One region of the Dechloromonas aromatica RCB genome, then DNA from elsewhere that is predicted to be linked to it. Evidence: predicted binding sites of a transcription regulator. Region 1 holds the regulator's gene; each other region holds the start of a gene.
What was found. The regulator FNR, encoded in region 1, switches genes on or off when oxygen is low (the NO sensors DNR and NnrR bind a similar motif). The targets are predictions, from matches to a motif close to TTGANCTAGNTCAA.
Positions count from the first base shown of each region.

Region 2: a site for FNR is predicted at 1,638-1,651, ahead of paaK (phenylacetate--CoA ligase PaaK). Genes of this name have one in related genera too.
Region 3: a site for FNR is predicted at 1,673-1,686, ahead of ubiU (ubiquinone anaerobic biosynthesis protein UbiU). Genes of this name have one in related genera too.

Region 1 covers NC_007298.1:1,147,442-1,150,720, reverse strand. The annotation lists gene hemN (oxygen-independent coproporphyrinogen III oxidase) at 53-1,456, opposite strand; gene fnr (fumarate/nitrate reduction transcriptional regulator Fnr) at 1,542-2,285, shown strand; gene DARO_RS05440 (DUF302 domain-containing protein) at 2,290-2,727, opposite strand; gene DARO_RS05435 (porin) at 2,833-3,279, opposite strand, start outside.
Region 2 covers NC_007298.1:3,622,534-3,625,812, forward strand. The annotation lists gene sucC (ADP-forming succinate--CoA ligase subunit beta) at 1-64, opposite strand, end outside; gene DARO_RS17200 (MATE family efflux transporter) at 201-1,541, opposite strand; gene paaK (phenylacetate--CoA ligase PaaK) at 1,704-2,999, shown strand.
Region 3 covers NC_007298.1:124,664-127,942, forward strand. The annotation lists gene DARO_RS00600 (U32 family peptidase) at 1-596, opposite strand, end outside; gene ubiU (ubiquinone anaerobic biosynthesis protein UbiU) at 610-1,617, opposite strand; gene DARO_RS00610 (response regulator) at 1,832-2,722, shown strand; gene DARO_RS00615 (septal ring lytic transglycosylase RlpA family protein) at 2,726-3,279, opposite strand, start outside.

The DNA of each region.
Region 1 (3,279 bases):
AAGTCACCGAAGCGTGCAGTTTACTCTGCCCGCCCGGTGCCGCACACGATGATCAGATGACTTTGGAGTAGGTTGCCCGCTGGCGCCCTGCCCGCAGATAGCGATCAAAAACCATGGAAATGATGCGAACCAGCAGGCGTCCTGGTGGCAGTACGGTGATCCACTCGCGATCGATCTTGAGCAAACCGGCCCGCTCCATTTCCTTCATGTCTTCCAGTTCGGCTGCGAAATACTTGTGGAAGTCGATCAGATGGGCGCTTTCGATGCTCTCGATGGACAACTCGAAATGGCACATCAACGCCTGGATGATCGAACGACGCAGGATATCGTCAGCCGTCAGCTCGATACCGCGGAAAACCGGCAGCGTATCGGTATCCAGACGATCGTAGTACTCGTCCGCCGTCTTGACGTTCTGGTAATAGGTCGGCCCGACCTTGCTGATCGAAGAGATGCCGAAAGACAGCATGTCGCAATCGGCGTAAGTCGAATAGCCCTGGAAATTACGGTGCAGGCGGCCCTGACGCTGGGCAACTGCCAGTTCGTCATCCGGCTTGGCAAAGTGGTCCATGCCGATGAAGACATAACCCGCATCGGTCAGTTTCTTGATCGCCAGCGCCAGAATCTGCAGCTTGGTATCGGCTGAGGGCAGATCACCTTCGTTGATCCGGCGCTGCGGCTTGAACATGCTGGGCATGTGCGCATAGTTGTAGATCGACAGACGGTCAGGATCCATCGCCAGAACGCGCTCCAGCGTCCGGTTGAACCCCATCACCGTCTGATGCGGCAGACCGTAGATCAGGTCGACAGAAACTGACTTGAAGCCGTTGGCCCGCGCATCACGGATGACGCTGTAGGTTTCTTCCTCGCTCTGAACGCGATTGACGGCAACTTGTACCTTTTCGTCGAAATCCTGAACGCCGACGCTCATGCGGTTGAAACCCAGCTCACCCAGCAGAGCGACCGTGGCCGTATCCACCTTGCGGGGGTCGACTTCAATCGAATATTCGCCGCCATCGAGCAACTTGAAGTGCTTGCGGGTTTCGCCCATCAACTGGCGCATTTCGCTGTGCGACAGGAAGGTCGGCGTACCGCCACCCCAATGCAACTGGATGACCTCGTGCTCACCGTCGCGGCCTTCCAGTGCCGCCGCCTGAATCTCGAGTTCCTTGGCCAGATATTTCAGGTATTTGGCGCTGCGCCCATGATCCTTGGTGATGATCTTGTTACAGGCGCAGTAATAGCAAATAGTGTTACAGAAAGGGATGTGGAAGTATAATGAGAGCGGTCGGCTGATCCCGCCAATATTGCGCTTTCCGAGCCACAGCTTGGCAGCCTCCGAGTCGAAAGCCTCAACAAAGCGATCAGCCGTTGGATAGGACGTGTAGCGCGGGCCGTTGACGTCGAAGCGGCGAATGATCTGCGGATCGAAGACGAGGTTTTCTGTTGCGAAGTTCATTAGGCAAGCCATTAAAATTTGTTCGAATTATGTTCGGATGGCATGCTTTTGCGGTTGACTTGGATCAAGCTAACGCAGGTTGCCAATGGCACAAACACACCCATTAAATCAGGAAATCTCGCTATCTGTCATCAAGACAGCCTGCTCCAATTGCAACCTGCGCGAACTATGCCTGCCATTTGGGCTCAGCATTGAAGAACTGGAGCGCCTCGACGACCTGGTTTCGACTCGTCGCCGCATAAAACGCGGCGACCATCTTTACCGCGCCGGTGAAGGCTTTGACGCGATTTACGCTATCCGCAGCGGTTTTTTCAAGACCGATGTGCTGCTTGAAGATGGCCGTGACCAGGTCACTGGTTTCCAGATGGCTGGCGAGCTGCTCGGGCTGGATGGTATCAGCACCGAATACCACACCTGCAATGCCATCGCGCTCGAAGACAGCGAAATTTGTTCGATTCCGTTCTCGCGACTGGAAGGCCTGTCGCGCGAAATCCACACGCTGCAACACCACTTCCACAAGGTCATGAGTCGGGAAATCGTTCGCGATCATGGTGTGATGATGCTGCTCGGCACCATGCGCGCCGAGGAGCGACTGGCCGCTTTCCTGCTCAATCTGTCGCAACGCTTCACGGCGCGCGGCTTCTCGCATGCCGAGTTCTACCTGCGCATGACCCGCGAGGAAATCGGTAGCTATCTCGGACTGAAGCTGGAAACCGTCTCCCGTGCCTTCTCGAAATTTCAGGAAGAAGGCCACATCGCCGTTCAGCAGAAACACATCCGGATTTTGAACGTCAATGGGCTGAAGGCCCTGATGAGCCACCGCAGCTGACGCTTTACCAACGCAGTCTTGCCAGTTCTGCGGCCCGTTCGACCAGCCTGAACAGCAGCGCCTCGGCTTTGATGCGGGCCGGTGTCGCGCCCCCTGTCGAGCGGTAGACCATGGTCACTCGACCAGGCTCGGCTGCCGTCACATAGATGGCGACCGACAAGGGACAAAAAGCAATCTGACCAGGATCTTCAACCACCATCTGCCAGGCTAATCCGGCACTGCAGAACTGGACAATCTCGGCCTCGACCAACGGATTCATCTCCGCCTCTAGTGCGCCGGCTGTTCGATCAAGCATCCGGCCAAACGGAATAACCGCCCCGACAATCAGCCCCTCTGCCTCCACCGCCTCGACAAGCGCCTCGTGGGTTGAGCGAAAATCGCCAGCCTCGACCACCCTGGAAACAACCCCGTCGGCAGCATGACTACAGTCGATCCGGGCCAATAAAAATATAAGCAGCAGCAATGAAAAAAAACAGGACACCCCGGAGGGTGTCCTGAACAGATGCGAGGAAAACATCTGACGCAAGAAATACGGGAGCTGTGGCGATCAGAAGAAGATCAGGCCGCCAAACGAAAGGGTACGGTTCTTGTTGTCGTAATTGGTATCGGCAACGTTGGTGATCTTCTCCTGGTTGTACTCACCGACCAGCGTGATGTACTTGTTCAGCGAGTGATAGACGCCCAGCGTGACTGCACGGTTCTTGATCTGGTTATCCGGTGTGGCACGCAGGACACCGTTGATCGTCCGGGTGTTGTCCAGCGTGTAACCATCCTTGTCCTTGTTCTCGCCGAAATTGATACCGACCTTGGTCGCACCGAACTTGTAGGTACCCTGCAGGAAATAACCCTGCGAATCGGTCTTGTTGCCAGCGCCATTGCTGCCGCCCAGGAATTGGGCGCCAATGGTCGACAGACCCAGACCGTTACCCTTGAAGCCGTAGGCAACCGCTTCGAAGTCGCCGAACCCGGCCTTGGCGCCGATTTCATAGCCCGT
Region 2 (3,279 bases), 2.0 Mb from region 1:
CGCGCGGAACCGTAACGCCGAATTTCTTCAGGATTTGTTTGCCCTGATATTCGTGAATTTTCATGCGCTTTCCTTGCGTTTAGTTGAGTTGCGAGCAATGAGCAGTAGCCGAACGATCCCCCGACCCCACCCGGTTATAGCGTGTTCAGCCCAAAATGTTACCACAGACCGAAAAAACTTCGGCAGGCCAAAATTCATAATTATGGAGTCGATTCCGCCGCTTGAATGGCCTTGCCCAACAGCGGCAGCAACATGACGGCTGCGAAAACCAGACTGATCACCGAAGCCAGCCAGAAGCCAGCCACGCCGAGCGGCGGTTGCCAGCGGTAGCAAAGCCAGGCACCGCCAAGCAAGCCGATACCCCAGAAGCAGAAAGTCTGGACCAGCATCGGAAAGAAAGTCACCCGATAAGCGCGCAAGCAGTGGCCGGCAATCGTCTGCAATGCATCGAAAAACTGATAAATGGCGATATACGCCACCAAGCCAAGCGCCACGGAGCGAACAGCCGGATCATCGGTATAGGCATTGATCAACGGCTGCGCCCCCAGCCAGAGCAAGAGTCCAAGCATCGAGGACGAACAGGCGGCAAGGACCAGCCCTGCGCGAATGGTCGCCCTGGCCCGCAGCGGGTCACGTGCCCCGACCGCCTGACCGAGCGCCGCCATCGTTGCAATAGCCAGCGACAACGGCAGCATGTAGATCAGCGCCGAAATATTGGCCACGATGCGATGCCCGGCCACCACCGGCGCGCCGAGCGAGGCGACGAACAGCGCGATCAGGGTGAAAGAAGTAATTTCAACCAGATTGGACAAGCCCATCGGCACACCGATGCGCAGCAATTCCCGCCAGATCGGCCAGCGCGGCGACTGCCAGTCGGCAAACGGCTGGTAACGCTTCCCCAACGGCCCGAAAGCCAGGTAGGCGCCGCCGCTCAGACAGGCCAGCCAGCCGATCAGTACGTTTGACAGGGCACAACCGACCACGCCGAGGGGTTCGCCGAGCCAGCCCTGCAAGGCCAGCCCCCAGGCCAGCACGGCATGCAGACACAAGCTGAAAAAGCCGATACCCATCAGCACCCGCGGCTTGCCCAGCGCATTGCAGAATGCCCAAAACGTCCGGTAGCACAGCGATGCTGGCAGGCTCCAGGCAAGCAGACCGAGGTATTGCCGCACCTTGGCCTCGACCGCCGCGTCCATGTCGGCCATGCCGAGCGCCACGCCGGGATGGGTCAGGAAAAGAATGCCTGGCACCGACAGCAGCAGGGCCAGCCAGAACCCCTGCTGCAAGATGCCCGCCACCTCGTCGTCGCGTTTCGCTCCATGCAAATGCGCCACAACGGGCGCCACGGCCTGCAGGATGCCGACCAGCGCAAAGACCACCGAGACATGAATGCCGCCGCCGATCGCCACGGCTGCAAGATCGAGCGAGCTGACATGACCGAGCACGGCGGTATCGACCACCATCATGCCGATGGAGGACAGCTGGGCAATCAGAATGGGAAAAGCGTGGGCGATCAGGCCACGGACGGCTGTTGCGAACATGGGGCGAGATTGTCGCATGGCCCCATTCCAAGGTGCTTTGATTTAGCCCTGTACAGTCGATAGGCATAGACAGTTAGCCGGGAAATACCAACAGAGTTGATCTGGCTCAAGCGCCTCGCTTTTCCACAATATGAAAATTGACGGTTCAGGAGGGAGTGAATAATGAGACTAGGCCTACACGCCATAGAAAATGCCAGCCGCGACGAAATCGTCGCTCTGCAGACCGAACGATTGAAGTGGACGCTGAACCACGTTTACCAGAATGTGCCGCACTACAAAGCGTCATTCGACGCCGCCGGCGTGCATCCGGATGACTTCAAGTCGCTGGCCGATCTGGCCAAATTCCCGTTCACCACCAAGCAGGATCTGCGCGACAACTACCCCTACAACATGTTCGCCGTGCCCCGCGAAAAAGTGGTCCGCGTCCACGCCTCGAGCGGCACGACCGGCAAGCCGACCGTCGTCGGCTACACGCAGAAGGACATCGACACCTGGGCTAACCTGATCGCCCGCTCGATCTACGCCTCCAGCGGCCGCCCCGGCGACATCGTCCATGTCGCCTACGGCTACGGTCTGTTCACCGGTGGTTTGGGCGCCCACTACGGCGCCGAAAAACTGGGTTGCACGGTAATCCCGATGTCCGGCGGGCAGACGGAAAAGCAGGTCCAGCTGATCTGCGACTTCAAGCCGAACATCATCATGGTCACGCCCTCGTACATGCTGAACATTGCCGACGAGTTCCGCCGGCAGGGCATCGACCCGCGCAGCACCGATCTGCGCATCGGCATCCACGGTGCCGAACCCTGGACGCACGCCATGCGCCTCGAGATCGAGAACGTCTTCGGTATCGACGCCATCGACATCTACGGCCTGTCGGAAGTCATGGGCCCGGGCGTCGCCAACGAATGTGCCGAGAGCAAGGACGGCCCGGTGATCTGGGAAGACCACTTCTATCCGGAAATCATCGACCCGATCACCGGTGAAGTGCTCCCCGAAGGCAGCAAGGGGGAACTGGTCTTCACCTCGCTGACCAAGGAAGCGATGCCGATCATCCGCTACCGCACCCGCGACCTGACCCGCCTGCTGCCGCCAACCTCCCGCTCCATGCGCCGTATCGACCGAATCACCGGCCGTTCCGACGATATGCTGATCATCCGCGGCGTTAATGTCTTCCCGTCGCAGATCGAGGAACTGATCCTCAAGCAGCCGAAGCTGTCGCCGCATTACCTGATCGAAGTCAGCCGCGACGGCCACCTCGACTCGATGAAGGTCAATGTCGAAATCAAGGCAGAGTTCGAATTCGCCAGCGCTGCCGAGAAGGAATTTGTGGCACACGACCTGCAGCACCACATCAAGTCCTACATCGGCGTCTCCGCCAAGATCGACATTGTTGAAGTCGGTGGCATCGAACGCTCGGTCGGCAAGGCCAAGCGGGTGATCGACAAGCGTCCGAAGTAACGCAACAGAACGCCCACCCGATACTGCCGAAAAGCGCCTCTGCCGGAGAAATTGCTGTCGGAAAAATTTACAGCCGGCAGAAAATAAAATCCCAAACGAATGATTCGCTTGGGATTATTTATTTGGCATTAAGATTGCTATGGATAATTTAGCGCACCCAGCAATACGCTAGGTGCGCTAAATCCTCTGCAAAAAACTTGCCCCTTGCGCAACCTCATCGTGGCGCCTCCTAAGATATGGCCCACCAGCAAGTAGCTTGCTGCCAAAGCCGACCGGAACA
Region 3 (3,279 bases), 1.0 Mb from region 1:
GTCAAACCTTCGGCATGATCAAGGCATTTGAACTGGCAGTCGTCCTTGTTCAGGTCGTAATGGCGGGCGGTGAAGCAGCGGGCCGAGAAGGCGAGCGGAATCTTGCCGAAGGCGAAAACCTCGGTCTCGACATCGGCCGGCTTTTTCCGGTGTAGCGCCTCGATCATGCTCCGTGAGCCTTCCAGTGGCGGCACCCAGCGCTTCAGGCCAAAGCGGGCGAAGGAAGCCAGCGTTGCCTCGTTGTAGATATTCAGATGCGGGCCGGCCACGAAATCCTGGCCGTGCACGAGGTTGACGGCGCCAAGGTCATTGGCTTCGAGCCAGCAGCCTGCGTCGTCGATCAGCCGGCGCAGGGCCTTGAGGTCGCTTTCCGATTCGAGCAGGGCTTGTGCCGAGACGACGACCTGCTTGCCGGCATCGGTCAGGTCGCGGGCCAGGCCGATCCAGTCAGTGGTGCGCAATTGCTGGCGACGCGAGCAGACCACTTCGCCAACGTAGATGATGTCGAGCGCGGGGTTCTGAGCCATCTCGGCGTAGAACTCCATGACCTCGCCCTTGGGCCAGAAATAGAGCAGGGGGCCAAGCGAAAGTTTCATGCTGCTTTGTCCTTTAGCGCCATGGCCGGCTGTAGGCGCCGAGCGTCGCCTGGCTGCCTTCGGAAACCTTGGACAGCTCCGCCTGCCAGGCTGGTTTTACGTGGAAGCGTTCGCTGCCATCGCGGAGCGAATCGAGCGCGGCACGCAGCGTACGGGTGACTTGTGCAACATAAGTCGGGCTACGCTGCCGGCCTTCAACCTTGATGGCCTTGACCCCGATCTTGATGATGTCCGGCAGTATTTCCAGCACGTTCAGGCTGGTCGGTTCTTCCAGCGCGTAATAGGTGTCTCCCTGCACGTCGAAGCGACCTTTGCACAGCGTTGGGTAGCCGGCTGGCTCGTCGTCGCCGAAACGGTCGATCAGGACACCGTTGAGACGGGTTTCCATGGTGCCCGGCTTCTTGTCCCATTTGACGTACTTGGCCGGCGAGCAGGCGCCGACGGTATTGGGGGATTCACCGCAGGCGTAGGAAGACAGCCAGCAGCGGCCTTCATTCATCACGCACAGGCTGCCGAAGCCGAAGACTTCGATTTCGACTGTGGTGTTCTTGATCACATGTTCGACCTGGGCCAGCGTCAGCACGCGCGGCAATACGGCGCGACGAATGCCGAATTCACGCTGGCAGAAGTTGATCGCTTCGTAGCTGGTCGCCGAGCCCTGCACGGAAAGATGCAGGCGCTGTTGCGGATGGCGCTGGCGGGCGTAGTCGAGCAGGCCGATGTCGGCCAGGATGATGGCGTCCACGCCCTGGTCAACGGCACCGTCGACGGCCTTGTGCCAATCGGCGACCCGGCCGGTCTGCGGGAAGGTGTTGATCGCCATCAGTACTTCGCGACCCTTGGCATGGGCGTAGCGTATGCCTTCGGCCATGGTCTTGGTGTCGAAGTTCAGGCCAGCGAAGTTGCGCGCATTGGTGTCGTTTTTGTAGCCGAGGTAGACAGTGTCGGCGCCGTTATCGACGGCGGCTTTGAGTGCCGGCAGGCTGCCGGCCGGACAAACGAGATCGGGCAAGGAGCTCATGGGAGGCATCCTGAATAGCAAGTGCCGGAGTATAGCCAGCGTTGCAGGAACGCCATTGATCCTAGTCAAAGCCATCGCTCGTGCCAGGCTACATTGGCCTTCATTACGGTATTATTGTGGCCAGTAATCGGCCACAGTGAGGGGCATGTTTTACTGCTCTTTCGCCAAAAGCGCCCCGCCAGTCGTGTGTCTGGCCATTGAGAAAGGTTGAGGAATGAACAAGGAACGTGTCCTCGTTGTTGATGATGAGCAATTGAATCTCTTCATCATCGAGGAGTTTCTCGAGCAGGAAGACATCGAACTGGAAATGCACAGCAATCCGCTTGAGGCTTGGGCCAGCCTGAGTGCAGCGGACAGTGATTTCTCCTTGGTCGTGCTCGACCGGATGATGCCCGAACTGGATGGCATGGAATTGTTGCGCCGGATGAAGCGGGAAGCTCGCTTTGCCGACATTCCGGTCATCATGCAGACGGCCGCTTCTTCTCCCGATCAGGTTCGGGAAGGTCTGGAGGCGGGGGCATACTATTATTTGACCAAGCCTTACGAGCCCGAAGCGCTGATTTCCATCGTCCGGGCCGCCATGGAGGATAGGCGGGGACGCAGTCAGCTACGCACCCGTGCAGCTCGTCTGGAAGAGACCCAGAAGCTGATTCAGAGTGTCGAATACCGCTTTGTGACGCTGGAGGATGTCAGTTGCCTGGTTCCGGTGCTGGCCAGCATGTGCCCGGTGCCGGATGTCGCTGCACCCGGTTTGTCCGATTTGATGGTCAATGCGGTCGAGCACGGCAATCTGGGGGTGACCTATCAGGAAAAGTCACTGCTGAAGTGGGAGGGGGACTGGGAGGAGGAAATCAGACGTCGCCTTGCCCTGCCACAGTTCCGTGATCGTTTTGCCACGGTCAGGGTCGAGCGTAATGCCGACAGTGTCGCGTTTACCATTACCGATCAGGGCGATGGGTTTGAATGGAACAAATTCCTGAGCTTCGACCCGGATCGTGCCTTCGACCCGAACGGTCGAGGTATTGCCATGGCCAAGATGATGAGTTTCTCGGCGCTCGACTACCAGGGGCGCGGCAACATCGTCGTTGCCAAGGTCAATTGCTGACGTTTAACGGGTAATGACGGTTGGTCGGAAGCCTAGTACGGCGCTGATTTTTTCGGCCACCCGGTCAGCGTCACCGCGGTTGGCATAAGGGCCGAGATGCAGGCGATGTATGCCGCTGCCTGGATTGACGCGCATCGTTTCGGTCAGCCAGTCGAGTTCGCGCAGCAGGTGATTTTTCAGATTTTCGGCGTTCTCGACATTTGAGAAGGCGCCAAGCTGCAGATAAATCCCTTTTTGTATGCCCGTATCGCCACTCATGCCAGCCATTACTGCGGTTTGGACCGGCCGTTCTTCGAGCGCCATGCGTTTGGCCAGCTGTTCGATATCGTCCCCGTTCGTGGTACTGGTGACGCGGGGCGGTGATGTGGTCTGGGCATAGGTCGTGCCGGCCAGGTCGCCTGGAATAATCGCTTCGACTTCGACCTGGCCGCTGCCGCCGTTGATCAATCCAAGTTTGTAGGCGGCAGTGTAGGAAAGGTCGATGACACGGTCGGCATGAAAAGGGCCGCGGTCGGTAATGCGGACGACCACTGATTTGCCGCTCTGTACGCTGGTTA